Regions from separate parts of the Alcanivorax xiamenensis genome, predicted to be linked through region 2. Evidence: predicted binding sites of a transcription regulator. Region 2 holds the regulator's gene; each other region holds the start of a gene.
What was found. Region 2 encodes PhoB, which activates phosphate uptake and scavenging genes when phosphate is short. Its sites were predicted from a motif close to TGTCATANNNNTGTCANA; they were not measured.
Positions count from the first base shown of each region.

Region 1: A6D6_RS20190 (phosphatase PAP2 family protein) is a predicted target of PhoB. The motif match lies at 4,204-4,221, and genes of this name have one in related genera.
Region 3: A6D6_RS03545 (alkaline phosphatase) is a predicted target of PhoB. The motif match lies at 2,529-2,546, and genes of this name have one in related genera.

Region 1 is NZ_AQPF01000066.1:7,308-15,021, reverse strand. Features, by position in the region: gene tyrS (tyrosine--tRNA ligase) at 1-938, opposite strand, end outside; gene A6D6_RS20200 (peptidoglycan DD-metalloendopeptidase family protein) at 1,250-2,536, shown strand; gene A6D6_RS20195 (anhydro-N-acetylmuramic acid kinase) at 2,526-3,617, shown strand; gene A6D6_RS20190 (phosphatase PAP2 family protein) at 3,618-4,160, opposite strand; gene erpA (iron-sulfur cluster insertion protein ErpA) at 4,264-4,602, opposite strand; gene A6D6_RS20180 (bactofilin family protein) at 4,841-5,278, opposite strand; gene A6D6_RS20175 (DUF6776 family protein) at 5,345-6,082, opposite strand; gene A6D6_RS20170 (chloride channel protein) at 6,411-7,714, opposite strand, start outside.
Region 2 is NZ_AQPF01000001.1:270,091-277,804, forward strand. Features, by position in the region: gene A6D6_RS01200 (YaeQ family protein) at 1-430, opposite strand, end outside; gene A6D6_RS01205 (TMEM165/GDT1 family protein) at 449-997, opposite strand; gene A6D6_RS01210 (DUF2306 domain-containing protein) at 1,324-1,683, opposite strand; gene A6D6_RS01215 (TetR/AcrR family transcriptional regulator) at 1,766-2,353, shown strand; gene A6D6_RS01220 (SlyX family protein) at 2,387-2,593, shown strand; gene phoR (phosphate regulon sensor histidine kinase PhoR) at 2,692-4,002, opposite strand; gene phoB (phosphate regulon transcriptional regulator PhoB) at 4,079-4,783, opposite strand; gene ubiA (4-hydroxybenzoate octaprenyltransferase) at 4,921-5,793, opposite strand; gene A6D6_RS01240 (chorismate--pyruvate lyase family protein) at 5,821-6,342, opposite strand; gene rd (rubredoxin) at 6,589-6,753, shown strand; gene A6D6_RS01250 (NAD(P)/FAD-dependent oxidoreductase) at 6,807-7,714, shown strand, end outside.
Region 3 is NZ_AQPF01000003.1:153,875-161,588, forward strand. Features, by position in the region: gene A6D6_RS03540 (alkaline phosphatase) at 1-990, opposite strand, end outside; gene A6D6_RS03545 (alkaline phosphatase) at 1,017-2,474, opposite strand; gene A6D6_RS03550 (PhoX family protein) at 2,796-4,541, shown strand; gene A6D6_RS03555 (Aq_1262 family (lipo)protein) at 4,624-6,258, shown strand; gene A6D6_RS03560 (adenylosuccinate synthase) at 6,316-7,608, opposite strand; gene A6D6_RS03565 (ATP phosphoribosyltransferase regulatory subunit) at 7,629-7,714, opposite strand, start outside.

The sequences.
Region 1 (7,714 bases), on a different contig from region 2:
CCCGCGGAGGATGGCGCCGTCCGCGCCGCTTCCTCACCATGAAAACGGGTCACCATCTCCAGGGCAAACGCCTTTTTAGCCTCCTGGGGACTCCCCAGACGCCCGGCCTCCGCCTTCAAACGGACCAGTTCTTCATTGGACACGGCACTGAGCAGCTCGTAGTAGCGCCAGGTCAGAGCGTCCGGCAGAGACAGCAATTTGCGGTACATATCCCCGGGCGCGTCGGTAACGCCAACATAGTTACCCAGGGACTTGGACATCTTCTGCACCCCGTCCAGCCCCTCCAACAGCGGCATGGTCAGGCAGATCTGTGGCGGCTGGCCATGCCCTTTCTGCAGCGTGCGCCCCATCAGAAGATTGAACTTCTGGTCGGTCCCACCCAGCTCGACATCAGCCCGCAACGCCACGGAGTCATATCCCTGCACCAACGGATAGAGGAATTCATGGATGGCAATCGGCTGGTTACCACGGTAGCGCTTATCAAAATCGTCCCGCTCAAGCATCCGCGCCACCGTGTACTGACTGGCCAGGCGGATCATGTCGGCGGCATCCAGCTCACTCATCCAGGAGGAGTTGAACGCCACCTCGGTCTTGTCCGGGTCCAGAATCTTGAACACCTGCTCCTTGTACGTCTCCGCATTGCGCAGCACGTCCTCACGGCTGAGCGGCGGCCGGGTGACACTTTTTCCGGAGGGATCCCCGATCATTCCGGTGAAATCACCGATCAGGAAGATCACCTGGTGCCCCAGATCCTGGAAATGGCGGAGTTTATTGATCAGAACGGTATGACCCAGGTGCAGATCCGGAGCAGTGGGATCAAAGCCGGCTTTGATGCGAAGTGGGCGCCCGCTTTCCAGACGAGCCCGCAGCTCGTCTTCCTGAATAATCTCATCCGCGCCCCGGCGAATCAGCGCCAGTTGTTGATCCACATCAGTCATCGATTGCCTCTGCCTTTCCATATTCGCGCCTCTTTTCCCGCCCGAAAGTCAGGGAACCGGCGCCACTAGCTGGTGCTCCAATAACACCAGTCTGTTTGAAACGCGGCATTGTAGCACCTTGGAATAGTTGTAAAAGACATATAAAGACAGGTATCTTTGCTGCAATATTTTTTTCATCGCCTCAGGCGGCACAAACTCAGAGCGCTACTTACAGCATGAGAAAACATATATCCGCCCTCGGTCGATCGGTGCGCCACTTTCCCCGCACCCACCTTTTGCTCTCCGGAAGCCTTGTTCTAATCGTCACCCTTGTGACCCTGTTACCGGAATCCGGAGAGAGTCGACCCGAACGCCCCCAGACCCTGAATTTGAACCTCGAAGCCGCTGGCAATCCGCCAACCGCCGCCGAGCCGGGCCCGGCGGCAACCCCCAGCGCCACACCGGCCAGTGAACTCGCCTCCGAACCGACGCCCGCCGAGCCTGCCCCTCAATGGGAAACCATCACCGTGGCCTCGGGGGACACCCTGGGCCGCCTGCTGCAGGACCGCGGCGTCACCGCCACTCAGGTTCATCGGTTGGTGACCGGCGACCAGCGCCTGCGAGACCTCAAGAATATCCGCCCCGGCCAGACCTTCGAGGTTCTGCTCAACGACCAGGGCGAACTGCAGGCTCTGAAATACAAGCCCTCCAGGATTCAGACCATTACCGCCACCCTTACCGGGGACGGTAGCTGGCAAGCCAGCAGCGAGCAGCGCGAGTACCAGCGCCGCGTCCGCTTCGCCGATGCCACCATCAACAGCTCTCTGTTCCTGGCCGGCCAGGCCGCCGGCATGAGCGACAATCTGACCATGCAACTGGCCAACATCTTCGGCTGGGATGTGGATTTCGTTCTCGACATTCGCCCTGGAGATCGCTTCCGCGTGCTCTTCGAGGAGCTGTACCTGGACGGCGAGAAAGTGGGCGAAGGCGACATTCTGGCCGCCGAGTTCTGGAACCGGGGCCGCCACCTCACGGCTTATCAGTATGAGGATGAAGACGGCGCCATGGCGTACCTGGACGCCGAGGGTAACTCCATGCGCAAGGCCTTCATTCGCACCCCGGTGGCGTTTTCCCGCATCAGCTCCGGCTTTAACCCGGGGCGTCGTCACCCGGTACTGAACACCATCCGCGCGCACAAGGGCACCGACTACGCCGCCCCTTCCGGCACGCCAATCAAGGCCGCGGGCAAAGGCAAGGTGATCTTCGCCGGTGTGAAAGGCGGCTATGGCAATGTGGTCATCCTTCAGCACGGCCGTCGTTACACCACTCTGTACGCCCATATGCGGGGCTTCGCCAAGGGCATTCGCGTGGGCACACGGGTCAACCAGGGCCAGACCATCGGCTATGTGGGTTCGTCCGGCCTCGCCACCGGCCCGCACCTGCACTATGAGTTCCGCATTGACGGCACGCATCGCAACCCGCAAACCGTCCCTCTGCCCAAGGCACAGGGCGTCAGCCCGGGGAACAAGGAGCAGTACCTGACCCAGGTGCGTCGAATCAACTCGCAGATGACCCTGTTCGCCGGCGCCGCCACCCTGGCACGCAGCGATGTCCGGTGACGGGCTCTACATCGGTTTGATGACCGGCACCAGCGTCGATGGCATCGACGCTGTGCTGGCCCGCATCGGCAAGCGGGATTTCCAACTCCTCACCCACCAGGGCTTCCCCTTACCCGACACCTTGCGTGACGACATCCTGAGGCTGTGTCGCGGTGGCCCGGATGAGATCGATCAAGCCGGCCGCCTTCATCGGCGGCTCGGCGATGCCTATGCTCACGCCACGCGGGCCTTGCTGGCCCGGTCCGGTCACCAACCTGATCAAATCCACGCCGTCGGCTGTCATGGCCAGACAGTCCGCCATCGCCCCGGCGATCCGGGTTTCAGCGTTCAGCTCGGTTGCCCGGACACCCTCGCCGTCCACACCGGCATCCCGGTGGTGAGCAATTTCCGCAATAAAGACATGGTGCTCGGCGGCCAGGGAGCCCCCTTGGTTCCCCGCTTCCATCAGCAGCTGTTCGGGGCGGTGGCGCCACGGGTCGCGGTGGTCAACATCGGCGGCATGGCCAACGTCTCCCTGCTGGATGGAGGGGAATTGATTGGCGGCTTCGACACCGGCCCCGGCAATGTTCTGATGGACCTCTGGGTGCAACAGCACCAGGGCGAACCCTATGATCAATCCGGCGCCTGGGCGGCCGGCGGCACCCTCCTGCCGGATCTACTGAGCGCCCTGCTGGCCGACCCTTATTTTCAGCTACCTCCGCCCAAAAGCACCGGCCGTGAGCATTTCAACGAGGACTGGCTGCGGCGGCATTTGCCGGCGGACGCCAACGCTCAGCAGGTCCAAAGCACCCTGGCGGAGCTGACCGCCCGCAGCATCGCCGACGCCGTCGAGGATTTCGCGCCGCAACAGCTGCTGGTCTGCGGAGGGGGCGCTCACAACCAGCATTTACTGGCCCGCCTTTCCACGCTGCTTGGAATTCCAGTACGTTCCACCGAGGGTTTTGGTCTGCATCCGGACTGGGTGGAGGCCAGCGCCTTTGCCTGGCTGGCCTGGGCCAGAATCGAAGGGGAAACGGGAAATGCACCGTCCGTTACCGGAGCCAGCCGGGCCGCGGTGCTTGGCCAGCTCACACTCCCCTGATTACACGCTCCCGAGAATCCACAGCGCACTCAGCGTGGACGAGACGCCCAGAGTGGCGCCAGCGAGGATATCCGTCGGATAGTGCACGCCCAGCAGTACACGTGAAGCACCCACCATGAGAGCGAACAACACGGCCATGGGCGCCAGTGCCGGAAAGAAGACACAAATCAGGGTGGCCATCACGGAAGCCGCAGCAGTGTGCCCCGACGGGAAGCTGAATCGGTCCGCCGGTTTGATGAAGGCGTTAAGGGCTTCCACGCTGTCCGCCGGACGTGGGCGGCGAATCAGATTCTTCAGCAGCATGAACGCCGGCACCTCAATGACGTAGGCAATCGCCGCCGCCTGAGCGAACACCGTGCCGATGCCATCCAGCAAAGTCCAGACCAGAGCCACCAGCACCACATACAGGGGCCCATCGCCAAGACGGGAAACCAGGCGCGCCACCTTCGCCCAACGGGCGGCCCGGGGCTGTTTGGACAACCAGCACATGGCACGCACGTCGGCGGCGGTCATACGTTGGAAACTGGGTCGCTGAATCATCATGCCTCCAGCATCCATGCCCGTGGAGACAATGATTTGACTGTTTGGTGACGGTTTTATGACGATCCGCCAAGAGTGTCTCGCACGGCGATTGCCCTTGGGAGATTTACACAGAGAAGGACGAACCGCAACCGCAAGTGGTGGCCGCATTGGGATTATTGACCACGAACCGGGAACCCATCAGCCCCTGCTCATAGTCCACCTCGGAGCCATCCAGATACTGGATACTCATGGCGTCCACCAGCAGGGTCACGCCCTCCCGGTCCACCGAGGTGTCGTCGTCGTTAACCTGCTCATCGAAAGTAAAACCGTAGGAGAATCCCGCACAACCGCCGCCAGTGATGTACACCCGCAGCTTCAGATTGGGATTGCCTTCGTCATCACGCAGCTCCTGGACTTTCTGAGCCGCGCGTTCGGTCAGGGTAATAGGTGCGGATTCGCTCATCATGATCACTTCATATCCAGGGCGAGCATGGTCCAATACCTGAGTGTTTTAGTCAAGAATAGCAAGCCCCCCCCCCCCCTTCGTCACCCGTCACACCGGAATCGTTCCGACGCCCCCGGATCAATACACCCGAGGGCCAACACGGAAACCACCAGTCCGCTCCATCGCTGACAGCGACTGCGCTCTCGCCAGGAATCTCGCCACTCGACACGCGTCAGACCGCGACAGGCCCGATGGCTCAGACGGTTTCCGCCGGATCCGCCTCGACCTGCTTTCCGGCTTTTTGCCCGGGAGCCGGCAGATTCCGCCGTTCCTCGTCCATACGCACCAGCTTACCGTTAACCCGGGCTCCCATCACCATTTCCAGCATGATGTAGTAGACGTTGCCGTCCACCGACGCCTTGCTGGCCAGTTCCAGATGCTCGGCGGCGCTGACGTCGCCCTCCACCCTGCCATTGATGGTGACCCGTGGCACCTGTATCTCGCCACGCACCACTCCGGTCTCCCCGATGATCAGTTGTCCGCCGTCATCACCGGCACGAATATTCCCTTCCACTTCCCCCTGAATATGCAGGCCACCGGTGAATTCCACATCCCCCAAGATGCGGGCACTAGCGGCGATCAGGGTGTGGTCGCGAAAGCCTTGACTATTGCCTTTCTTGTCTCGACCCAACACCGTTGTCTCCTGATGATTATCGTTTTGCCGGGGCGCATCGGAACACGTCCCACTCCCCCAGGAACCTTACCAAGGCAGTCGCTGTTCCGACTGCGCGGTCCTTCGCCCGGATGCCGTGGCGGTCACCTCCAGAGATGACACCTGCAGTTCCGCGGGCACCGTTACGATACCCGAAAGCTCCTGGAAATACCGGAACTGAAACCTGTCCTCGCTGTGCTCTTCCAGGTAATCAGCCGCATCGGCGGTGAACGCTTCGCCTTCGCGGCTGCCGCGCAGGGTGAAACTGACGCGGCCGGACAAAGCATCACGGTTTTCCCCGGTCTGTACCAGCACCAGGCGATAACGCACCCGCCGCTCACCCTCCGCGGGGCTCAGTTCCAGTTTTTGCACCACCAACCCGTGATCTTCATCGCTGGGGGACATCACATTCTTGTAGAACGAGACCGCCTGTTCCAATTCCGCCTGCTGATCCCGCAAGCCCCGGATCTCCTGGCGCAATTGCTCCCGCGCCTGCTCCCCCACCTGAGCTTCGGTACGGTACACCGCCAGTTCCTTCCGGGCCTGATCCAACTCCTGTTTGACCTGGTGCAAAGAGCGCCGGGCGGGACCGTCATCCTCGCCTTCGCGAGTGTCGCCGGCGATCACCGACAGCCCCGGCACACCGTACCACCAGACCAAAGCGCCGCCACCCACCAGACACACCAGGCACAGTAACGATACCGCCAGGCCCGCCAGCAAACGCCGCCGCCGCTGGGTGGAGGGGCTGACCGGTACCAGCACCACATCGTCCAATCGGTTCTTCACGCCCCACTTCGCCATCAGGACCACAACCCGCTATCGCCATTAGCGATGCGTGCCCCGTGCTTGTTTGCCGTTTCGGCCAAGGCCATAGAATGCTCCAAAATAGATAATTCCCCCGAGCTCCTGACCGTTCAGGCCACCGGAACGGGAAAATAATAGGCAGGGCCATCCGGCCCGGCAACTCAGAGTCTGTTTAAGATCTGTTGCCGCCAGCCCATGCGGAATGAGAACTGCGTACAGTCGGGATCGCGACCCAACGACACGCTACCCCGGGTACTACCGGGTAAACAGGAACCTCCGGCGCGTCGGCGAATAGAGCCTGAACAGGCCCTCAGACCGCCTTGTCCTCACTCGCGGGACGCCTCCCCTCCGCCGCCATCCCCGCACCGTTGGCCATGCGTTCCGCCAGGGAATCGTATAATGGACGCGACCATACCAGCTTCGACACCGCGGCGGACAAAAACGCGCCCACCATCAGAGACAACAGCAGATCATGTCGGTTACCGGTCAGTTCCATAACAATCACAAAGGAAGTGATTGGCCGCTGAATCACGCCGGCCAGAAACGCCGCCATCGCCACCACGGTAATGCCGACCACCGAGGCCTCCGGGAACCAGCCGCTCACGGCGCTGCCAATGCCGGCGCCAGCCGCCAGGCTGGGCGAGAACAAGCCTCCGGGGAGCCCGGTGAAATAGGACACCAGAGTCGCGCCCATTTTCGCCAGCGGGAAGGACCAGTCGCCAATATGCTCCCCATCCAGCAGGCTGCGCGCCTCTTCGTACCCGCTGCCATAGGTGGCGCCTCCGGTAAGCAGCCCCAGAGCCACCAACACCACGCCGCAGAGGAATACTACCCGATACGGATGTCTGACGGCGTGCGGTGTCAGCCAGCGACTGCCGCTGATCAGCAAACGACTGAACAAACCGCCCAGCAAGCCGCAAATCAGCGCCACCACGCCAATGGCCAGCCAGTTGGCGGTCAGTTCCAGATCGCCCTGGGGATGGCCAAAGTAGCTGTAATGGCCGTTGATCATCAGCACCACCACCCCCGAGAGAATGATGGCCAGAATCAGGGTACCGCTGGTGCGCTGCTCGAAGGAGCCGGACAGCTCCTCAATGGCGAACACGATCCCGGCCAACGGAGCGTTGAACGCCGCCGATACCCCGGCCGCGCCGCCGGCGACGATCAGAGCGTTATCCACGTATTTTTGTTGCAGCCGCCCCACCTGGCCCACCGAATACATCATCGCGGCGCCGATTTGCACACTCGGGCCTTCGCGGCCGATGCTGGCGCCACACAGCACCCCGAGCACGGTGAGAACGAACTTCAGCGCGATCACCCGCAGCGACAGGAAGGTGGGGCGCAACCAATGGTAGCGTTGCTTGAGCACCACCAATACCTGAGGAATCCCGCTACCTTGGGCTTCCGGCCCCATGCGGCGCATCAGCCAGATGATCACCATCATCCCCAGCGGGGTCATGGCGACAGGAATGTAAGGCGAATAAGCGTGAATGCGATTGAAGGTTTCCGCAGCCAGTTCCACCGCCCAGGCGAACCCCACCACCAGCAACCCCACCAGCAGAGCACCGATCCAGAACACGGCGCGCAGCTTCCAGTCCTGAATGGTGCCCAATT
Region 2 (7,714 bases):
CGGCCAGGGTGGTTTCGCTGTCAGTGGCGACATGACGAACGATGAGGTTATCGAAGCGGCGTACCTTGTTGGCCATGCTTTCCCACCACACTTGCGGCGCGCGCGGACCATAGCAATAGACCAGCACTTGCTCAGCCAGGCCGCAGGCCTTGCGCAGCCGTTTTTCGTCCGGCATGCCCAGCTCGATCCACAGCGCCAGGGTGCCGTCCGGGCTGCGCTGCCAAAGATCCGGCTCTTCGGTACTGGAGATGCCGCGGGTGAAAGCCAGATCCTCGTCGGCGTGCAGGGCGAACGCCATCAGCCTCAGCATCATGCGCGACTCGGTTTCCGAAGGGTGCAGCGCCAGCGTCAGGTCATGGGTGGCGTAATAGTCGCGATCCATATCGGAGACGGTGAGTTCGACTTTGTAGATGGTGGCTTTCAGTGCCATGACGACTCCAGCAAGGGGTTACACCAGTGCCCAGATTCCGAAAACGATGAACAGCGCCGCACTGATGCGGTGGGCCCAGCGTTCCAGGCGTTCGCCGGCCAGGCGGTGGGCGACCCAGATCACCGGCAGGTTGGCGGCGATCATACCGGCAGTGCTGCCCAACAGCACGGGCCAGAATTCCTGAAAGCGCACCGCCAGGGCCACCGTGGCCAGCTGCGTCTTGTCGCCGATCTCGGCGATGAAGAACAACACCAGAGCGGTGAGGAAGGGGCCGAATCGGGGATCCGCTTTGACCTCCTCGTCTTTGTCCGGGATCAGCATCCACAGACCAAGGCCAATAAAACCAGCGCCGAGAATCCAGCGCAGCCATTGTTCCGGAATGTGCGTGCTGAGCCAGTCACCGAACCACACCGACAGTCCGTGATTGATCAGCGTGGCGATGACGACGCCGGCGAGGATCGGCCAGGGTTTGCGAAAGCGGCAAACCAGCGCCAGGGACAACAGCTGCGTCTTGTCGCCGATTTCTCCCAGGGTAACCAGCACAGCGGAGGACAGAAAGGCTTCCATCAGCGCGTCTCCCCGGTGGACAAGGCAAGGCGGATGGCGTGGACCTGCCTGTTCTCAAGGCGCGCACGGCCTCGGGAAACTGGGTGGGTCATGGGTAGGACTCCGGGGGCGGGATGACAAACACGAGAGACACTGTCCACTCATCCCGCCCCGCGGTCTGTCAGCAGACAATGTCTCAGGTCTCGTCAATCCGAGGACACGGCCACCATGCGCATTGAGGCGCAACTGTGTTGATGACCGTCAAGGGCGGGGGGCCCAAGCGACTACTCCCCCAAGACGGCGCTAACCATAGCCGTCTTGGGGGAAGCTGGCAACACTATGACGGGTCAGAACAGCCAGCCGCCGATCAGCCGGTCCGGTGCCAGGGCGCCCAGGCCCGCTCCGACCAGACCCAGGTAAGCGCCCACGGTGAAGCGTTTGTGCCGCTCAATCCGTCGTTGGCGGGCGGCGATCAGTGATAACGCCAGACAGATCAGAATCCAGACCGACAACAAGTGGACCGGACCGAAGGTCCCCAGTATGGGCAGAAAGCTGTGGATGCCGAAGGACGACAAGGCCGTGACCGCCATGGCCAGTATCCAGATCCGGCCAAGCAGCCGGTGTTGGCCGCCTCCCTTTTGTGCCGCCAACTGTACCGCGCCAAAAAGCAGGGCGATTAACGCCGCGACCCAATGGACAGTGATCATGGTGCCCCTCCGGGCAAAAGTATATGCTGTGAACATTAGTTTGAAAGGCAAAGTTCACAGTGTCAACATTGGGTGTGAAAAAATGGAGAGAGGGAGTGCTTACCACCACGGAAACCTGCGTGAAACGTTAATTGAGGAAGGGATCGCGTTGCTGGCGGAGAGTGCTGGCGGTGATATCAGTCTGCGCCAGTTGGCGCGCCGGGTCGGCGTTACCGCCAATGCCACCTACCGTCATTTCGCCAATAAGAACGCGCTGCTGGCGGCGTTGGCGGCGGAGGGGTTCCGGCGTTTGCAGGAGGGGCAGGGGGAGGCCGTGCGCCTTGCCGATCCAGGGCAGGGACTGCGGGAAGCGGGACTGGCCTATCTCCGTTTCGCCTGGCGGCACCCGGCGCTGTTCCGCCTGATGTTCGGCCCCACGCTCAGCCATCAGGGGGATGAAGAGCTGACACGGGTGGCCGCGGCTTCCTTCCGGGCGCTGCGTTCCGCCGTGGCGGTGGCGCGGGGCGTGGACGAGGAGGCCGCTGGCGTGGAAGGCGCCACACTGAGAACCTGGGGCCTGGTACATGGACTGAGCCATCTGATGCTGGACGGCCAGTTCGGGTGGCGGGCCGAGTCGCCGCTGGCGGTGGCGGAACAGGCACTGACGGATGCGGTGGATGGACCACTATAATGGCGGCCCGCCAGGCCCTAACCGGAGACCCCGATGAGCGACGATCGTTTTCTTGATATCGAAACCAAACTGGCCTACCAGGAGGATCTGGTGAATGAGTTGAACCGCATTGTCAGCGGTCAGCAGCGTTCCCTGGATGAGCTGGAAAAGGTGTGCCAGCGTCTGGTGGAGCGGGTGGTGGAACTGAACGAGGAGCTCACCGCCCTGCGCATCCAGGACGCGCCGCCGCCGCATTATTGAGGTGATAAGGCATTCGCTGCCAAGGCAGCTTCCCACAGCGGCTTCGTAGCTCCCGTTGTGGGAAGCTGCCTTGGCAGCGAACGGTTTCAACTTGGGCGCTATTGCGCCAACGCGGTGGGTTTGCTCACCAGCCGCTCCTGCGGGAAATGGCAGGTAAAGACGCTGCCCTTGCCCAGTTCGCTGCGAATCTCCAGCCTTGCCCCATGACGGATTAGCACATGCTTGACGATGGCCAGCCCCAGGCCGGTACCGCCGGTCTGTGTCACCCGGCTGTTGTCGGGCCGGTAGAAGCGCTCGGTCAGGCGCGGAATGTGTTTCGGGTCGATACCGATGCCGTCGTCGGAGACGGAAAAATGGGCGCCTTTGTCGTCCTGCCACCAGCGGATCAGGATATGGCCGCCTTCCGGCGTGTACTTCACCGCGTTGGTGATCAGATTGCCGAAGGCGCTTTCCAGTTCCGCCGGGTTGGCCACCAGCCGGGCGGTCTCCGGTACTTCCAGAACAATCTCATGATGCTTGTCCGGCGCCAGTGCCAGGGCGCTCTCGCGCATGCGCTTGAGCATGCCATGCACGGTTACCGCCTGGTGAGTATTGTCGGTATTGGTGCTTTCCAGCCGCGACAGCAGCAGCAAGTCATGCACCAGGGCTTCCATGCGTTGGGACTGGTTGGCCATTTGTGACAGCGCCCGGCGTAACCGGGTTTGTTCTTCCGGCACGGTGTCCTGCAGTGTTTCCAGATAGCCCTTGAGTACGGTCAGCGGCGTTTTCAGCTCATGGCTGACGTTGGCGACGAAATCCTTTCGCATCTCTTCCAGGTGATGCAACCGGGTGACATCGCGGGCCAGGATCAACTGATCACCGACGCCGAACTCGGTGATACGGAATTGCAGGATACGGTTGTCGTCCACCGGCCCGGGGATTTCCAGCGGTTCACGAAAATCGCCCCGGGACAGGTATTCGGTGAAGCGGGGGTGGCGGATCAGGTTGGTGAGCGGCTGGCCGAGATCCTTTTCCTCGTTCAGGCCCATCAGCCGGTGCGCGGCGTGATTCCAGTATTCCAGGTAACCATGGCTGTCGATCAGCACCACCGCGTCTTCCAGCGCATTCACCGATTGCTGGGCGCGAAGAATGATGCCCTGCAGGTTCTCCTGCGCGCGCCTCTCCTGCTGAAACAGGTGTTCCAGCCGGGTATAGAACTCGCCCCACAGCCCGACGCTGTCCGGCGGTTCGGTATGCTCTTCGCGGATCAGCCAGGTGTAGAGGGCAAACAGCTGGCGGGTGCTCCAGATGATGTAGCCGAGCAGGCCCACCACCAGGGGCCAGACGTTCTGTACCGCCAAGGCCGCCACCAGCGACAGCGCGATCAGAACAATGATGCGGTTTACTTCCTTGGCCAGACTGCTTTTCATTGGCCGTTGCTTCCTCTCTGGGCCGTGGCGGAGGGAGAGGCCCGTTCCAGCCGGCGCGATCCGTGCCAGGGCCGTATCAGGACACCTGGGCGGATTTTACCGAAAAGCGATAACCAGTGCCCCGCACGGTCTGAATGAAACCATCAAAGCCATGGGGTGCCAAGGCTTTGCGCAGCCGGCGAATGTGCACATCAATGGTACGGTCCTCCACGTACACATTGGCGCCCCAGACCTGATCCAGCAACTGGGTTCGGGAATAGGCCCGTTCCTGATGGCTCATGAAGAACTCAAGCAGGCGGTATTCGGTGGGGCCCATGTCCACGGGGGTGCCGTGGGCGCTGATGCGATGGCTGACCGGATCCAGACACAGGCCCTGGACGTCGATTTCCTTCTCACCGGCGGCGGCGGAGGAGCGGCGCAGTACCGCCCGGATACGCGCGATCAGTTCGCGGGTGGAGAAGGGCTTGGTGACGTAATCGTCGGCGCCCACGTCCAGTCCCTGGATCTTGTTATCTTCCTCACTTTTGGCGGTGAGCATGATGATTGGCACTTCGCTGGTGTTGTCGTCCCGTTTCAGGCGACGAGCCAGTTCGATACCGCTTATCGAGGGCAGCATCCAGTCCAGCAAGACCAGGTCCGGCCGTTCGTCAACGATGCGTTCGTGGGCCTGCTGGGCGCTTTCGGCTTCGAGCACGTCGAAATCGGCCAGTTCGAGAGCCACGGACACCATCTCCCGGATGGCCGGCTCGTCATCGACAATGAGGATGCGATTTTTTGACATAGTTCGGTCTTCCGCTTTCCCGCCCGGATGTGGGGAGCCTCATTAGATGGCTTTTTTATGACATCTTGATGACAGATTTGCCAACCTTTTCGCCGCCGCTTACGGCATTGCGCCATGCGGCGGCGTTCTCGCGGGGGTCACAAATATTGCAGAAACAGGCCGACGAACACGCAGGCACCCACCCAATGGTTGTTGAGAAAGGCGTGAAAACAGGGCCAGCGCTCCCGATAGCGGATACGCCATTGCTGATGAACGAACAGGGCAAGGGCGCCCAGCAGGCCCAGATACCAGGGCAGGCCGAAGCCCAGGCGCAGCCCCACCAGCACCAGTCCGGCCAGAACCAGGCCCTGGAGAATGCCGATGATCACCTTGTCCAGATCCCCGAACAGAATGGCGGTGCTTTTGATTCCGATCTTGAGGTCGTCCTCGCGGTCGCACATGGCGTATTCCGTATCGTAGGCCACTGTCCACAGCAGATTGATGATGAACAGCAGCCAGGCGATCGGCGGCACGCTGGCGGTTTCGGCACCGAACGCCATGGGAATGGCCCAACTGAAGGCAGCGCCCAGCACCACCTGGGGCAGATTGGTGAAGCGCTTGGTGAATGGATAAAGAATGGCCAGTCCGAGCCCGCCGAACGCCAGCCAGAAGGTGAAGCGGTTGAGGAATAACACCAGGATCAGGGCGATGAACAGCAAGCCCACGAACAATCCCAGGGCCTGTTTGGCGCTCAGGGCGCCGGTGGCCAGCGGACGACCCCGGGTGCGCTCCACCGAACCATCGAAATCACGGTCGGCGAAGTCATTGATCACGCAGCCGGCCGCTCGCATCACGAACACCCCGAGCACGAAGATGGCGATGTTCTTCAGACTCGGCGTGCCGTCAGCAGCGATCCACAGTGCCCACAGCGTGGGCCACATCAGCAGCATGCTGCCGATCGGTCGATCCAGACGCATGAGCTGAATCCAGGGCCACAGCGACGGATAACGGTGTTCCACGAAAGCCAGCATGATTGTTCCTTCTATCTGTTCCCCGACCTATTGTTCTCCGACCAGGGGCCAGAGCGCGGGCAGAAAGTATTCCGCCACCAGTAACGGTCGTCCCCTTTTGACGAAACGGGTCTGGCGCCCCCAGCAGGGCCCGCGGCCGGCTGGCGACAGGCCATGACGGACCCACACCTGATCCCGATGCGCCTCGGGATAACGGTATAACTCACTGCCCAGCGAACGGCCACCCATATGCGCCAGATTGCGGTTGGCCCAGCGCAGACTGAGCAGCGGCAGGACGCTGCGGGCTTCCACCACCGGAGTGCCGCGCAGCATCAGGGTGACTTCCCGGATCAGCGCGATGCGGCGTCCACTCTGGTGCAATTGTTCGCGTTCATAAGTGGCGGGGACCGCCACCAGGGAGCGGGTGTGTTCCACATGAAAAGCGCCGTGGCGGCGCAGACGGACGGTCAGGGAACCGGGATCACCGAGCCAGTCGCGGATGAGCGGTGGGACGGTAAGACGATCCAGTGGGCGCCATTTCGGGTCGGCGTCCAGAGGTGAATTTGGCATAGTGTGACACTCCGCTCTCGACCGGCGGCGTGGACTATGGCGCAAGGCGGCGCGGGGAGCAAGAGAGCGGCACGAATCTGGCAGGGTCGCCGCCAGGATGGGGGTGGTGGTGGTGAGGTTATCGGCCCCGCCGCCATGGTGACATCCGTTGATGTCATTGATTTTTCAGGACGGCGTGGCTACGTTAGCGGGCCCCTGGTTTCCGGCCCCTGGCGCTGTCCGGGATACTGATCAACGAGGTATGACATGAAGAAATGGGAATGTGTGGTGTGCGGCTTCATCTATGACGAGGCGGAAGGGCTCCCCGAGGAGGGCATCGAGCCCGGCACCAAGTGGGAAGACATCCCCGACGATTGGGTATGTCCGGACTGCGGCGTCGGTAAGGAAGATTTCGAAATGGTGGAAATCTGAGCGACCGCCATTCCCGTCCCTGGCACCACCCTGGCACCACATAAGGAGCGCCAATGAAGCCCATCGTAGTGATCGGATCCGGTCTGGCCGGATTCAACGTGGTCAAGGAATTCCGCAAGCTGGACAAGGAAACGCCACTGGTGGTGCTGACCGCCGACGACGGCCGCAGTTATTCCAAGCCGATGCTTTCCACCGGTTTCACCAAGGAAAAAACCGCCGATGAACTGGCCATGGCCTCGCCGGAACAGGTTGCCGAGCAGTTCAATGTCACGGTGCGGACCCACGTTCATGTCGCCGGGATCGACGTCGACGGGCATCGGGTGCTGCTGCCGGACGATCACCTGGATTACAGCAAACTGGTGCTGGCGCTGGGCGCGGATACCTGGACGCCGCCGCTGGAAGGCGACGCCGTGGGCGAGGTGTTCTCGGTCAACGACCTGATGGACTACGGCCGCTTCCGCGAAGCCCTGCAAGGCAAGCGTCGCGTGACGATTCTCGGTGGTGGCCTGATCGGCTGCGAATTCGCCAACGATCTGAGCAACGGCGGCTTTGAAGTGGCCCTGGTGGAACCGATGGGACGTTGCTTGCCGCTGCTGTTGCCGCAAGCCGCTTCCGAGGCGGTGGGCCGGGGGCTTGAGACCCTGGGAGTGCGGTTCCATTTCGGTCCGCTGGCGCAGGCGGTACACCACGGCGATGACGACACCCTGATCACCGAATTGTCCGACGGCACCCGAGTGGAATCCGAAGCGGTGCTGTCCGCGATTGGCTTGCGTCCGCGCATCGATATGGCCAAGGAAGCCGGTCTGCGCACCAACCGGGGCATCCTCACCGACCGCACCCTGCGCACCAGCGCCGAGGACATCTACGCCTTGGGCGATTGCGCGGAAGTGGAAGGCCATGTGCTGCCCTATGTACTACCGCTGATGGCCGGCGCTCGTGCCTTGGCCAAGACCCTGGCCGG
Region 3 (7,714 bases), on a different contig from region 2:
GATGGCTTCGTCGAACGCCAGCGTGTCCTCCAGTGCGCGCTTGGCGTTGGTGCCATGCAGGGCGTGATCGATACGACCGCCTTCCACCATCAGGAAATAACCGTCCTGATTGCGGGACAGGATATCGATGGCGGCACTGGTCATCTCCGCCAGACTCGGTTCATCCAGATCGTTATTGACCCGATCCAGCTCGTAGTTCAAGTCGCTGTTATTGAACAGCCCGAACAGCTTATCGGTGCTGGCCAGGTCGACACCTGCCAGCTCGGAGCCGCTGCTCACATAGGTGTAACCGCTGTCCTGCATTTCCAGAATCAGATCACGATCATCACTGCGGCGCCCTTCCGGAGCTGGCAGGAAGTGGCGGCGGCCGCCACCGAGAATCACATCGAGACCGTCAGTCCCCAGCGCGTTGTTATAACCGTCGCCGTCCGGCACCATTTGCGTGGCAATGGTATTCTCAGCATTGCGGTTGCAGATGTGGGCGTAGGTGGTGGCGGGCGTGGCATGAGTAATGCGCGTGGTGGTCACCACGCCAGTGCCGTAGCCCTTGGCTTTGAGGATCTCGAGCAGAGTTTCCGCCGCTTCGCCATTACCGGTTTCCGGGCACAGGCTGTCACCATTGTTCTGGTACGGATTACCATCGTCATCGTTGGGGTTGGCATCCGGCGTCATCGAAATCACTTCGTTCTTGGATTTCATACCGGTCATGTAGCTGGCCATGCCGGGAGCGCTGTCGGTGGTCTGAGCATCCTCGGAGTAGGTTTTGATACGCGCGGCGTAGCCCAGCTTTTCCATCGCCAGCTTATGGGTCTCCGGCACTTCCAGACCGGCCTTTTCACCAGCGTAGATGCGAGCGGCGGTCTGAGTAACCGGGCCCATGCCATCGCCGAGGAAGAAAATAATATTCTTGGCCTGAGCGGCGTTGACCGGCTGGGTCATCAGAGTGGCGGCACAGCAGATCAGTGCACCGCCAATAACGGAACGTTTCATGTTTCTCTCCTGCTTTAATTGGCGGTTCAATCCAGATCCAGAGCGGCCTTGATCTTGCCGAAGACTTCAGTGTTGTCGATGACACCGTGGAAAACGTCGGCCCCCATACCAACCGCCCCCAGGAATACGTCACCACCACCGTGGGTTTCACTGCTGAGCTGAATGACCGCTTCCTGCAGGTAGTCATCCGCGGCGGTTTGGGTCTCCGTCAACGCGACGCGGGTAGCGGGACGATTCGGGCCATTACCGAAACCGAGAATGGTGTAGGGGTTACCATCAACATCGGTGCGCGGCTCCCCTTTGTTCGGACCGTTGGCGTAGTTACGAACCATGCCCAGAACGCCCGCGTGGTCCTCGGTGGTCTTGCCGGTACGCTCGGCATAGCCATTGATCACCAGGGTGTGGTCATGGTCCGCGGTTACCACGATCAGCGTGTTTTCAAGCCCGGGATCGATCTCTTCCATTTTATCGAGCGCGGTTTTTACCGCGTTATCGAACGCAATACCGTCGGTCAGCGCGCGCTTGCCGCTGGTGGCATGAAGAGCATGGTCAATACGGCCGCCTTCCACCATCAGGAAGAAGCCATTGTCACGAGTACTGAGCATGTCGATGGCTTTACCGGTCATCTCGGCCAGGCTCGGCTCTTGCGTGGGAATACGATCCAGCTCATAGCTCATGTCGCTGCTGGTGAAGATGCCGAGCAGCTTCGCGGTATCGTCGGTCACGCCCATCAAAGCGTCGGTGCTGTCCACGTACTGATAGCCGGCGGTCCGCATTTCCTCAATCAGATTACGACCGTCGGTGCGACGACCACTCTGATCCGCGGGCAGGAAGTGACGACGGCCGCCACCGAGGACGACGTCAACGCCATCGCCAAGGGCGGCATTGAAGCCTTCTCCCCCCGGTACCATTTGCGCCGCGATGGTGTTTTCACCATTGCGATTACAGATATGGGCGTAGGTGGTTGCCGGAGTGGCGTGGGTAACCCGGGTGGTGGTAACCACGCCGGTGGCGAAGCCCTGCCCTTTCATCATTTCCAGCAGCGTTTCCACCGGAGCGCCATTACCTTGCTCACAGGTGCTGTTGCCGTCGGCATCCACGTACTGAGACCCGTCCGGTGCGTAGGCATTGGTTTCGGTGGTCATGGAGATGACTTCATTCTTCATCTTCACGCCGGTCATGTAAGCGGCCATGGAGGGCGCGCTGTCGGTCACCTGACCATCCGCGGAGTAGGTGCGAACGAAAGCGGTTTCCGGCAGCGTATCGATGGTGATACTGCCCGCCTCACCGGCTTCGAAGATGCGCATGGCGGTCAGCGTGGTGATACCCATGCCATCACCGAGGAAGAACAGCACGTTTTTCTTGGCGGCGGGCGGTGGCGCATCGTTATTGTCGCTGTCACTGCCGCAGCCAGTCAGCGTTACGGCGAGAGCGAGCCCCGCCATCTTGAGCATTTTCATCGGCACTTCCTGTCTCATCGTCATGTCTTCGAGCCCCACTGGGAGAGGGCCACCCCGGCATGGAGTATTCAAAATCTTTATGACAGTTTTGAGATACCCCCAGGAATGTGCCGCTAAATCGCGGACATCTTTCGCTAAATGTAACGATATAACGATACAAAGCCGAGTTACACCAATTCCAACCTGAGACCTCCTTTCCTCACCCCAACCAACGGTGACCGCTCCGTTGCCGGCACCTCCCATCATGGCGAAATATTTTCGTCATTTTTCTCTCATTAAAACGCCATTTCCCCGCCTCACCCTGATCGCCACCCCAATTCCAAACAATAGTAGACGGAGCTATTCATGTCTCTGAGGAACGACGCTTTTAAACTGGGCGCGCTGGCTGTTGCCATCTCCATGGCACTGACCGGTTGCGGAAGCGATAGTGATAACGACGGCAACCCTGACCCGCAGCCGCGGATGGAGCGGCTGACCCGTATCGCCACCCTGCCGCTGGGTTCGGAAGCCACCGGTCTGTTCATGAAAGAGGACGGTGAGGTCTTCACCAACATCCAGCATCCGTCCGATGCCAACGTCACCGTTGATGGCGAAGGGCACGTCTATAAACACGCCACCGTGGGACTGATCGAAGGGGCGGACATCCATGAGCACTTCGAGTCGATTTCCGTTCCGGAAACCGATGAAGAGAAACAAATCATGCGCGTGGCGGTAGGCCGCTACAACGTGTTGGGACAGCAAGGCCAGTCCTGGGCCGGCACCCCTGGCACCGGTCTGGGCGCCATCGAAGTAAACGACGGCACCGCCCTGATCCGTGTTTCCAATGACCCCGATTTCAACGGCTGGGTCCAAGTCAGCGAGGACGAAGGCTATCTGTTCACCAACTGGGAAGACCGTCCCGGCGGAATGAGCCGTCTGCACCTGATCCGCACCGCGGAAGGCCGTTGGGTGGTGCACGGTAACGATGCGTCCATGGTGGACTTCTCCGCCGTGCACGGCACCTGGGTTAACTGCTTCGGAACGGTTTCTCCCTGGAACACTCCGCTGACCTCCGAAGAGCTCTACTTTGACGAAACCGCGAGCTGGAACGCACCCGGCGAAGGCGGAGTGCAGGATCTGGCGGATTATCTGGCCGGCAAAGCCAATTCCGACTACACCGCTGCCTACCCGAACCCGTATAACTACGGCTACATCGTCGAAATCACCGATCCCACCGGCACCCCCACCCCGGTGAAGCACTTCACTCTGGGACGTTACTCCCATGAAAACGCCGTGGTGATGCCGGACCAGAAAACGGTGTACATGAGCGACGATGGCGGCGGTGTGATCATGTTCAAGTTCGTCGCCGACAACGCGGGCGACCTGAGCAGCGGCACCCTCTACGCCGCCAAGGTCACCTCCGACGCCATTCCCATGGACGCCGCCCAGGCCGGTTTCGATCTGGAGTGGGTTGAGCTGGCCCATGGCGGCAACGACCAGATCAAAGACTGGGTCGCCGATTACGACGACATCACCGCCGCCGACTACGTGGAAGGTGAGAACAGCTATATCAGCGATCAGCAGATCAACGACTGGGCGGAAAGCAAACTGAACCAGGACCTGGACGGCAGCGGTGACGTCGCCGCCAATCCGTTCGGCGACAACCGCGTGGCCTTCCTGGAGTCCCGTAAGGCGGCGGTAAAACTGGGCGCCACCGGCGAGTTCAACAAGATGGAAGGGATCAACATCAACCCGGCCCTGGCCAAGGCCAGCGTCGAGGGCGAGGGCCCTCAGGCCTACGTCTACGTGGCCATGTCCGACATCTCCGGCGCCATGCTGGACGAAGAAGGCGCCATTCAACTGACCAACGACGACGCCCGTTGCGGCGGCGTGTTCCGCATGCCTCTGGAAGCGGACTACAACGTATCCCGACTGGATATGGTGGAACTCGGCGGCCCCTATGATCCCACCGACGAAGCCAACACCTGCAGCGTGAATGGCCTGTCCGGCCCGGATAACGTGGCGGTCATGAATGACGGTCGCGTGCTGATCGGCGAAGACACCAACAAACACGAAAACAACATGGTCTGGCTGCTGGATCCGGAATCCTGATCGTCCCGGTTTCACCGTCCAAGGGGGGAGGAGCGCTCAGGCGCCCTCCCCCTTGTCGTCTCGCTGCAACAGGTTTATCCCGATGAAATACACCTTCGTGCCCTTGCTCGCCGGCCTGCTTCTGGCCGCCTGCGACCAGGCCGGCCAAGTGGAAAACCGCACGGTCGAGGCCGCCGGGAACGCTGGGCCCCAACGGCAAATTCCACCGGACCTCAACCGCATCTACAATCAGGAAGCGCCGATTCCGCCGCAGTGCTATACCCGCACCGAAGGCGACTTCAATCCCTGCTACACCTGCCATCAGACCTATCCGGACCGGACTCGCCCCAACACCATGTGGGATGGTTATCTGCAAGGCAGCTACGATTTTTCCGAATTGGGAGAGACCAATCACTGGCTCAACCTGTTCGTGGACCGCCGCGACGCCGTGGCCAGGATGTCGGACCACGACATCATTCGCTATATCAATGGGGATAACTACACGCCTTACATGAAGGCGCTGGCCGAGAGCAACGACTGGAAAGGCCCGGTTCCTTACATCCGCGATCTGCAGGAAGGCGCCACCGCCTTCGACAACCTGGGCTTCGCCCGCGACGGCAGCCACTGGGTGGCGTTCAACTACAAACCTCTTCCCAGCACCTTCTGGCCCACCAACGGCAGCACCGACGATGTCATGGTGCGACTGCCCGAGAAATTCCGCACCAGCACCTGCCAGGCCGGCGAGTCCCGGGACGTCTATCTGGCCAACCTCTCGCTGATGGAGATGGCGATTAAGGAGCTGGACAGCATCACCACGCCAGCCATCGATGAAACCATGGTCTGCGCGGATCTGGACGGCGACGGTACCGTGACCACCGCCCGCGAAATGCTGCGGCGGGATCATTATCTCGGCAACGCCAAGGACGTACCCGTCACCGATATGCTCTATCCCGCCGGCATCGAGTTTCTTCATACCGTGCGTTACGTCGGCGTGGACGATCAGGGCAACATCGGCATTCCCCGGCGCATGAAGGAAGTGCGCTACATGAACAAGATACGTTCTTTCAATAATGCCCAGTTGAAATCATTGTACGGCAACGAACACCAGGAAAAGGCCGAAGGCAACTTGCCGACCTATACCGACCACGGAGACCGTGGCATGGACAACGGCTTTGGCTGGATGGTGTTGGGCTTCATCGAAAAGGCGGACGGCACCCTGCGCCCTCAGAGCAACCAGGAGCAGCGTTTCTGCATGGGCTGTCACACCACCGTCGGTACCACCATCGATCAGACCTTCGCATTTCCGCGCAAAGTCACCGGGGCGGAAGGCTGGGGCTATATCAACCTGCACGGCATGCGCGATGCACCGGCAATGAATCAGCCCCTGGGCGAGATCGCCCAATACCTAGATCTGGTCGGCGGCGGCAATGAGTTCCGCGAAAATGACGAGATGCGGGCACGCTGGTTCAACGAGGACGGCGAGGTCGATCTGGAGAAAGTCGCCAAGGCCGATGTGCACGAGCTGATCACACCGAGCCAGGATCGTGCCCTGTCATTGAACAAGGCCTACAAGCTGATCGTCGAGGAGCAGAGCTTCCTGTACGGACGCGATGCGACCCTGGCGCCGGCGGAGAACGTCTTCCGCCATATCAACCCGGACGAGATCGCTCCTCTGAAACCGGAAAAGCGCATCGACGGCTACGAAATCCGTCTGGACTGGTCCACCGCCGAGGACTGAGTTACAAGCATGAAAAAGGCCGGCAATAGCCGGCCTTTTTATCAGCGGAATTCGAACTCAGGAGAACGGATTGCGCTTGATGATGGTTTCCACCCGGTCCGGGCCGGTGGAAATGATATCGATGGGCGCGCCGGTCACTTCCTCGATGCGTTTGAGGTAGGCCCGCGCGTTTTCCGGCAGGTCCTCGAGTTTCTTCACACCCAGGGTGGATTCCTTCCAGCCGGGCAGGGATTCGTACACCGGCGTTACTTCGGCGTAGCTGTCCGCATCCCAAGCGCATTCCAGCTTCTCGCCAGCGGCGTTTTCGTATCCCACACAGATTCGCACTTCTTCCAGACCATCCAGCACGTCCAGTTTGGTCAGACACAGACCGCTGATGGAGTTGATCTGGATGGCCCGCTTCAGCGCAATGGCGTCAAACCAGCCACAACGGCGGGCACGACCGGTGGTGGCACCGAACTCATGACCTTTCTCGGCCAGGTAACGGCCGGTTTCATCGAACAGCTCGGTGGGGAAAGGACCGCTGCCCACCCGGGTGGTGTAGGCCTTGGTGATCCCCAGCACGTAGTCCAGATACAGCGGGCCGAAACCGGAACCGGTGGCGGTGCCACCGGCAGTGGTATTGGAGCTGGTTACGTAGGGGTAGGTGCCGTGATCAATATCCAACAAAGTGCCCTGAGCCCCCTCGAACATGATGTTCTCGTCGCGCTCACGGGCCCCGTGCAGCTGGGCGGTGACATCGCACACCATGGGGCGCAATTCCTCTCCCATGGCCAGCATCTCGTCCAGGGTCTTCTGGAAGTCCACCGGCTCGGCATTGTAGAAGCCGCGCAGAATGAAGTTATGGTAATCCATCACTTCACCCAGCTTGGCGGCGAACCGTTCCCGGTGGAACAAGTCACCAAGGCGCACGCCACGGCGCGCCACTTTGTCTTCGTAAGCCGGACCGATACCGCGACCGGTGGTACCAATCTTCTGGGCACCGCGGGCCACTTCGCGGGCCTGATCCAGCGCCACGTGCACGGGCAGGATCAGCGGACAGGCGGCGGACAGACGCAAGCGCTCACGCACCGGCACGCCCTGCTCCTCAAGACCACGCATCTCCTTGAGCAGCGCATCCGGCGCCAGCACCACGCCGTTACCAATCAGGCACTGCACGCCGTCGCGGAGAATGCCGGACGGAATCAGATGCAGCACGGTCTTCTTGCCATCAATCACCAGGGTATGGCCGGCATTATGGCCACCCTGGAAACGGGCCACGTAGGCCGCCTGATCGGTGAGCAGATCGACGATCTTGCCCTTGCCTTCATCACCCCATTGGGTGCCGAGAATTACGACGTTCTTGCCCATGGCTATCGCTGCTTCGCTGTTCAGGAGGAAATGGGTTGAATGGTCCAGCCATCGTTGGCGGCCACCAGTTGCCGGTCACACCCCAGTTCGCCGGGGTCGTTATCGG